Linked DNA regions of Phytohabitans houttuyneae. The main gene of each other region encodes a partner of the protein of the gene in region 2 in a complex. Links are inferred from orthologs where the notes say so. Each region holds a gene or a part of one and is shown on either strand. Other genes may lie near its edges.

Evidence for each region.
Region 1: Phou_RS13510 (region 2) and sucB share a complex: the UniProt entries of both Escherichia coli proteins name them as parts of the 2-oxoglutarate dehydrogenase (OGDH) complex. The link is inferred for Phytohabitans houttuyneae from one-to-one orthologs.

What each region holds. Positions count from the first base shown.
Region 1 is NZ_BLPF01000004.1:1,122,166-1,125,423, forward strand. The notes cover bases 287-3,239. They hold sucB (2-oxoglutarate dehydrogenase, E2 component, dihydrolipoamide succinyltransferase), read right to left. Parts: upstream 2,708-3,239; coding sequence 866-2,707; downstream 287-865. Other genes in these bases: Phou_RS47230 (TIGR01777 family oxidoreductase), read right to left, coding at 287-750; lpdA (dihydrolipoyl dehydrogenase), read right to left, coding at 2,748-3,239. In the rest of the region: more of Phou_RS47230, read right to left, coding at 1-286; more of lpdA, read right to left, coding at 3,240-3,258. UniProt on the Escherichia coli protein: E2 component of the 2-oxoglutarate dehydrogenase (OGDH) complex which catalyzes the second step in the conversion of 2-oxoglutarate to succinyl-CoA and CO(2).
Region 2 is NZ_BLPF01000001.1:3,074,216-3,078,789, reverse strand. What follows is about bases 306-4,574. They hold Phou_RS13510 (multifunctional oxoglutarate decarboxylase/oxoglutarate dehydrogenase thiamine pyrophosphate-binding subunit/dihydrolipoyllysine-residue succinyltransferase subunit), read right to left. Parts: upstream 4,232-4,574; coding sequence 506-4,231; downstream 306-505. Other genes in these bases: Phou_RS13505 (ABC transporter permease), read right to left, coding at 4,428-4,574; Phou_RS13515 (DUF6104 family protein), read right to left, coding at 346-519; Phou_RS13520 (pirin family protein), read right to left, coding at 306-331. Also shown: more of Phou_RS13520, read right to left, coding at 1-305. UniProt on the Escherichia coli protein: E1 component of the 2-oxoglutarate dehydrogenase (OGDH) complex which catalyzes the decarboxylation of 2-oxoglutarate, the first step in the conversion of 2-oxoglutarate to succinyl-CoA and CO(2).

The DNA.
Region 1 (3,258 bases), on a different replicon or contig from region 2:
GAGCGGCATGATCACCGGCCGGTGCAGCGCCGCGCCGAGCTCCTTCGTGAACTCCGAGTTTCGCACCGGCTCCGGGGAGACCACGTTGACCGGACCGGCGATGTCGTCCCGCTCCAGCACGAACGCGACCGCAAGCAGCCAGTCGACCATCGACACCCACGGCATCCACTGCCGCCCGCTGCCCAGCTTGCCGCCGATCCCCAGGCGGAAGGGGAGCATCTGCGGCTTGAGGTAGCCGCCTTCGCGGTGCAGCGGCGTGCCACTGCGCAGCCGCACGACCCGCACCCCCGCCTCCTCGGCCGGGGCGGTGGCCGCCTCCCACACCTTGCAGAGGTCGGCGAGGAAGCCGGTGCCCGCGGCCGACTGCTCGTCGACGGTGGTGTCGCCGGTGTCGCCGTACCAGTTGATGCCGCCGACGTTGACAAGAGTGGCCGGCCGCCCGCCGGCGGGCAGGGCCGCGAGGGTGCGGGCGAGCGTGCCGGTGCTGTCGACCCGGCTGGCGATCAGCACCCGCTTGTACCGCTCGGTCCACCGGTGGTCACCGATGTGCGCGCCGGAGAGGTTGACCACGGCGTCGTGCGGCGCGAGCGCGGCGGGGTCGAGCGTGCCGGCGGCCGGGTCCCAGGGGATCTCACCGGCGCCCGCGTCCCTGCGCCGCACCAGCCGCGTGACCTGGTGACCGCTCTCGCCGAGCCACTGCGCCAACCGCTGCCCGAGAAACCCGGACGCGCCCGAGATCACAACCCGCATCCGCCCATCCTCTCCCGCCAGCGGCCCCTGGGGGTTGATCAGGGACTTGGTGGGTGGACACGCCGGCCGGCGCGCCCGCCAACTCCCTGATCAACCGCACGCAGTGGGGTGTGAGCTAGGCGAGACCAAGGTCGGCCTCGAAGTGGCCGCCCTCCAGCCGCTCCTTCATGGCGGAGAGGAAGCGGGCGGCGTCGGCGCCGTCGATGATGCGGTGGTCGTAGGACAGCGCGAGGTAGCACATCGAGCGCGGCGTGATGACCTCGCCGAGGTCGGGGTCGTCGACCACGACCGCGCGCTTGACCACCGCGCCGGTGCCGAGGATCGCGGACTGCGGCTTCGGCACGATCGGGGTGTCGAAGAGCGCGCCGCGGCTGCCCGTGTTGGTGAGCGTGAAGGTGGCGCCGGAGATCTCGTCCGGGCTGATCTTGTTGGTGCGGGTGCGCTCGGCCAGGTCGGCGATGCGGCGGGCCAGGCCGGCGAGGTTGAGGTCGCCGGCGTCGCGGATGACGGGCACGAGCAGGCCGCGCTCGGTGTCGACGGCGATGCCCAGGTGCTCGCCGTCCGGGTACGTGACCGTGCCGCCGTCGAGGTCGATCGAGGCGTTGACGATCGGGAACCGGCCGAGCGCCTCGACCGCCGCCACCGCGAAGAACGGCAGGAACGACAGCTTGACGCCGTGCTGCTGCTGGAAGTTGCCCTTGGCCTGCTGGCGCAGCCGGGCGATCTTCGTGACGTCGACCTCGACCACGGTGGTGAGCTGTGCCGAGGACTGCAGCGACTCGTACATCCGCTTGGCGATCGAGATGCGCGTGCGGGTCAGCTTTTCGGTGCGGCCGCGCAGCGGGCTCGGCTCGGACTTGGCCGGGGCCGCCGCCGGGGCGGCCTTCTGCGCGGGCTGGGCGGGTGCGGGCGCCGCCGCGGCGGCCTTCGCCTTTTCCGCCGCCTCCAGCACGTCCTGCTTGCGGATGCGGCCGCCGACACCGGTGCCGTTGAGCGTGGCGAGGTCGACGTTGTGCTCGCTGGCGAGCTTGCGGACAAGCGGCGTCACGTACGCCGTGTCGCCGCCGTTTGCCTGCGCGGAGCGGGCGCCCACGCCACTCGGCTGCGGCTGGGCGGGAGCCGCCTGCGCCTTGGCCGGCTCGGGCTGGGAGGGGCGCGGCGCGGGCTCGGGTGCGCGCTGCGGCTCGGCGGCGGGTGCGCCCTGCGCCTTCGTCGACTCGACGGCCGGTGCCGGCGCGGACTCGGTCACGTGGCCCTCGGACGGCGTGCCCGCGGAGCCGATCACGGCCAGGTCGGCGCCGACGTCCGCGGTCTCGTCCTGCTGGACCTTGATCTCGAGCAGCGTGCCGGCGGCCGGCGAGGGGATCTCGGTGTCGACCTTGTCGGTGGAGACCTCGAGCAGCGGCTCGTCCAGGTCGACGTTTTCGCCGACCTGCTTGAGCCAGCGGGTCACGGTGCCCTCGGTGACGCTCTCGCCGAGCGCCGGCATCTTCACGACAGTGGTGCCACCGCTCGCGCCGGGCGTGCCGCCACCACCCTGCTGCGGCGTCTCGTCCTGGTCGCTGGGCTGCTGCTCCGGCGGGGCGGCCGCGGCCTGCGCCGGTGCCGGCTCCTCCTGTGCGGGTGCCTCCGCGGCCGGCTGCGACTGCTGTGCGGGTGCCTCCGCGGCCGGCTGCGACTCCTGCGGGGTCTCCGCCGGCGCCGCGCCCTGGCCCTCGTCGTCGCCGGAGATGACGGCCAGCTCGGCGCCGACCTCGGCGGTCTCGTCCTCCTGCACGACGATCCGGGTCAGCACACCGGCGGCGGGCGACGGGATCTCGGTGTCGACCTTGTCGGTGGAGACCTCGAGCAACGGCTCGTCGACCTCGACGCGGTCGCCCTCCTGCTTAAGCCAGCGAGTGACGGTGCCCTCGGTGACGCTCTCGCCCAAGCGGGGCATGGGGACGGATACCGGCATCTTTCCAGACTCCTTCAAAGGCTCCGCGGGAAAACTCTAATCAGGCGTGTGCGTGCAACGGCTTGCCCGCGAGCGCGAGGTGGGCTTCGCCCAGCGCCTCGTTCTGCGTCGGGTGTGCGTGCACGAGCTGGGCGACCTCGGCCGGGTAGGCCTCCCAGTTGTAGATGAGCTGCGCCTCGCCGACCAGCTCACCGACCCGCGCGCCGACCATGTGCACGCCGACGACGGGACCGTCGACGAGCCGGACCAGCTTGACGAAGCCCTGGGTGCGCAGGATCTGGCTCTTGCCGTTGCCGCCGAGGTTGTAGTTGTACGCCTGCACCTTGTCGGCGCCGTACTTCTCCTTGGCCTTCGCCTCGGTCAGCCCCATGGACGCGACCTCGGGGTCCGAGTACGTCACGCGCGGGATGCCGGCCTCGTCGATCGGCGCCGGGTTTTTACCCGCGATCTCCTCGGCCACGAAGATGCCCTGCTGGAAGCCGCGGTGCGCGAGCTGGAGGCCGGGCACGATGTCGCCGACGGCGAACACGTTGGGCACGTTGGTGCGCAGG
Region 2 (4,574 bases):
GCTGGCCGGGCACGATCGTCTGCAAGCTGCCGAGGCTGTCGCGGTGCAGCACCTCGCCTTCGAGCAGCCAGGTCACGGTCTGCAGACCGGTGTGCGGGTGCGGCGGCACCTGCATGCCCGGCCCGCTGCCGATGTCTTCCGGGCCGAAGTGGTCGGCGAAGCACCAGGCACCGACCATGCGGCGCTCGCGGTGAGGGAGCAGGCGGCGGACCACCGTGTACTTGCCGATGGGCACGTCGTGACCGGGCAGCATCACGCTGGTCGGTGCGGCGGTCACGGTCGTGATGCCGCCGCACAACGTCTCCTGCGGGTCCGCCTCCAGGTTGCTCACGAGCGTGCCCCTCGCTACTCGTCGTCGTCCAGCCGGGCCAGCCACGTGGCGAAACGCTCGATGGGCGTCTCGAACTCCGGGTTGAGGTCGATGAAATCGCGCAGCCGCTCGGCCATCCACTCCATCGTCACGGACTCGTCGCCGCGTCGCTCGGCCAGCTCCTCGATGCCGCGGTCAGTGAAGTACATGTAGTGCGGCCTCCATCAGCGCGGCCTGCTCGCCTTCGTGCAGCTTGGCCGAGCCCACCGCGGGAGCGGCCGCCGCCGGGCGGGAGATCCGCCGCAGCCGCACGCCTTCGAGGTGCTCCAGCAGGTTGAGCGCGATGAACGACCACGCGCCCTGGTTGGCCGGCTCCTCCTGCACCCAGGCGAAGTCCTCCGCGTTCGGGTACGCCGCGAGCGCCACACGAAGCTCCTCGATCGGCAGCGGGTAGAGCTGCTCCAGCCGCAGGATCACGGTGTCGGTCACCTTGCGGTCGGCGCGCGCCTGGAACAGGTCGTAGTACACCTTGCCGCTGCACAGCAGCACCCGCTTGACCTGGTCGGCCGGGGGCGCGCCCGGGTCGGCGAGCACCGGCTGGAACGTGCCGGAGGTGAAGTCTTCGACCGACGAGACCGCCAGGCGGTGGCGCAGCAGCGACTTCGGCGTGAAGACCACGAGCGGCTTGCGCTTGGGCGACAGACCTTGGCGGCGAAGCAGGTGGAAGTAGTTGGCCGGGGTGGTCGGTATGGACACCCGCATGTTGTCTTCCGCGCAGAGCTGCAGGTAGCGCTCGGGACGGCCGGACGTGTGGTCGGGGCCCTGGCCCTCGTGGCCGTGCGGGAGCAGCAGCGTCAGCGACGACTGCTGGCCCCACTTGACCTCGCCGGAGGAGACGAACTCGTCGACGACGGACTGGGCGCCGTTGGCGAAGTCGCCGAACTGGGCCTCCCACAGCACCAGCGCCTCGGTGTTTTCCACCGAGTAGCCGTACTCGAAGCCCATCGCGGCAAACTCGGACAGCAGCGAGTCGTGCACGAAGAACCGGGCCCGGTCTTCGGCCAGTGCGGACAGCGGCAGGTAGTCGTTGCCGGTGCGTGCGTCCACAATGGACGCGTGCCGCTGCACGAACGTGCCGCGGCGGGAGTCCTGGCCGGCGAGCCGGACGGTCACGCCGTCGTGCAGCAGCGCGCCGAACGCGATGATCTCGCCGAAGCCCCAGTCGATCGTGCCCTCGACGGCCATCTTGGCCCGCCGGTCGAGCAACTGCTGGATGCGCTTGTGCGGGGTAAAGCCGTCGGGCAGGTTGATGTGCGCGTCGCCGACCGCCTTGACGACCGAGGCGTCGACGGCCGTCTCCACCGCGGGCTCGGGCTCCGGCTGGCGGCTGCGGCTCGGCCGCGTCTCGGTCATGGCCGCGTCGCGGGTCGCCTTGAACACCTGCTCGAGCTGCGCCTGGTAGTCGCGGAGCAGCTCCTCGGCGTCGCCGACGGTGATGTCGCCGCGCCCGATCAGCTCCTCGGTGTAGAGCTTGCGCACCGAGCGCTTCTTGTCGATGATCGCGTACATCAGCGGGTTGGTCATCGACGGGTCGTCGCCCTCGTTGTGACCGCGCCGGCGGTAGCAGACAAGGTCGATCACGACGTCCTTGTTGAACGCCTGCCGGTACTCGAACGCCAGCCGCGCCACCCGCACGACGGCCTCGGGGTCGTCGCCGTTGACGTGGAAGATCGGCGCCTGGATCATCCGGGCCACGTCGGTGGAGTAGAGCGACGAGCGGCTGTACTCCGGGGCGGTGGTGAAGCCGACCTGGTTGTTGACCACGACGTGCACCGAGCCACCCGTGCGGTACCCGCGCAGCTGGGAGAGGTTGAGCGTCTCGGCGACCACGCCCTGGCCGGCGAACGCGGCGTCGCCGTGCACCGCGAGCGGCAGCACGGTGTAGCCCTCCAGCTTGAGGTCGATCCGGTCCTGCTTGGCCCGGACGATGCCCTCCATGACGGGGTCGACTGCCTCGAGGTGCGACGGGTTGGCGGTCACCGAAACGGTGATCGCGTGCTCGCCGTCGGGCGTCGTGAACTTGCCGACCTGGCCCAGGTGGTACTTCACGTCGCCGGAGCCGTGCGCGGTCTTGGGGTCGATGTGCCCCTCGAACTCCGAGAAGATCTTCTCGTACGGCTTGCCGACGATGTTGGCCAGCACGTTGAGCCGGCCGCGGTGCGCCATGCCGATGACGACCTCGTCGAGCTCCGCCTCGGCGGACGCCTGCAGCACCTCGTCGAGCAGCGGAATCAGCGACTCGGCGCCCTCCAGCGAGAAGCGCTTCTGCCCCACGTACTTGGTCTGCAGGAACGTCTCGAACGCCTCGGCCGCGTTCAGCCGGTTGAGGACGTGCTTCTGCTGGCTCGCGTCGGGCTTGGAGTACTTGCGCTCGATCCGCTCCTGGATCCAGCGCCGCTCTTCCGGGTCCTGGATGTGCATGTACTCGACGCCGACGCGGCGGCAGTACGAGTCGCGCAGCACGCCGAGGATCTCGCGCAGCTTCATCCGCTGCTTGCTGGCGAATCCACCGACCGGGAAGTACCGGTCGAGGTCCCAGAGCGTGAGGCCGTGCTCCAGGACGTCGAGATCCGGGTGCTTGCGGATCTGGAACTCCAGCGGGTCGGTGTCGGCCATGAGGTGGCCGCGCACCCGGTACGCGTGGATCAGCTCGTGCACCCGGGCGGTCTTGTTGATCTGGCCCTCGGAGCTGGCCACCACGTCGCGCACCCAGCGGACCGGCTCGTACGGCAGGCGGAGCGAGGTGAAGACCTCGTCGTAGAAGCCGTGCTCGCCGAGCAGCAGCTCGTGCACGTTCTTGAGGAACTCGCCGGACTGCGCGCCCTGGATGATCCGGTGGTCGTACGTGCTGGTCAGCGTGATGATCTTGCTGACCGCGAGGTCGGCGAGGGTCTCCTCGGACATGCCCGCGTAGGGCGCCGGGTACTCCATCGCGCCGACACCGATGATCGCGCCCTGTCCGGTCATCAGCCGTGGCATCGAGTGCACTGTGCCGATGCCGCCCGGGTTGGTCAGCGAGATGGTGGTGCCGGAGTAGTCCTCCATGGTCAGCTCGTTGCGGCGGGCGCGCCGGACCACGTCCTCGTACGCCTGCCAGAACTGCCGGAAGTCCATCTGCTCGGTGCCCTTGATGCTGGGCACGACGAGCGTGCGCGAGCCGTCCGGCTTGGCCAGGTCGATCGCGATGCCGAGGTTGACGTGGGCGGGCTCGACGATCGCCGGCTTGCCGTCGACCTCCGCGTACGAGTTGTTCAGCTCCGGATGCGTGTGCAGGGCCTTGATCAGCGCGTACCCGATCAGGTGGGTGAAGCTGACCTTGCCGCCACGGCCGCGCGCGAGGTGGTTGTTGATCACGATGCGGTTGTCGACGAGGAGCTTGGCCGGCACCGCCCGCACGCTCGTCGCCGTGGGGACGGCGAGGGACGCGTCCATGTTTTGCACGATGCGGGCGGCGACGCCGCGCAGCGTGGTGGTCTTCGCGTCGCTGGGTGCGGCGGCGGCCTGCTTCGCCGGCTGCTTCGCGGCCTCCTTGGGGGCGGCCTTCGGGCTCGCCTTCGCCGCGGTGCCGACAGCGGCCTTCGCGTCCGCACCCGGCTTCGCGCCGTCGGCGGCGGGCTTGGCGCCGTCACTGGGGGACTTGGCGGCCGCACTCGTCGCGGCGGCGGGCTCGGCGGCGGCGGTGGGCTCGGTGGCAGCCGGCTGGGCCGGGGTCTCCGGCTTGTAGTCGGCGAAGAAGTCGTGCCAGGCAGGGTCTACGCTGGCCGGATCGGCGAGGTAGCGCTGGTACATCTCCTCGACGATCCACTCGTTCGGGCCGAAGCCCGCCAGCGGGTTGTCCTGTGATGCCTGTTGGGTCGACACGGCCGGTAATCGCCTCTTTCACGCGGTGGACGGCTCGGGGGCGGAAGTCAGAAGTCGGCATCAAGGCTACGCCTCGCGCATAACAGGTGCGTGGTCGCGGTCTTGCCGTGTCCTGATTCACAAATGTCACAACACGGTCGGGGCGCCCCATGAGTAACGGAGCGCCCCGACTGCAACTACGAGTGGTCGCGAAGAGCTACGAGATGTCCCGCGTACGGGTGATCATCGTGCCGATCACGCCGGTGGCCACGACCCAGGCCACGAGCACCACCGCGCCGACCCAGTACTGCGGCTGGCCCGGAATGTTGGTACCGCTGACCATCAGGCCGGACGCGATCGACGG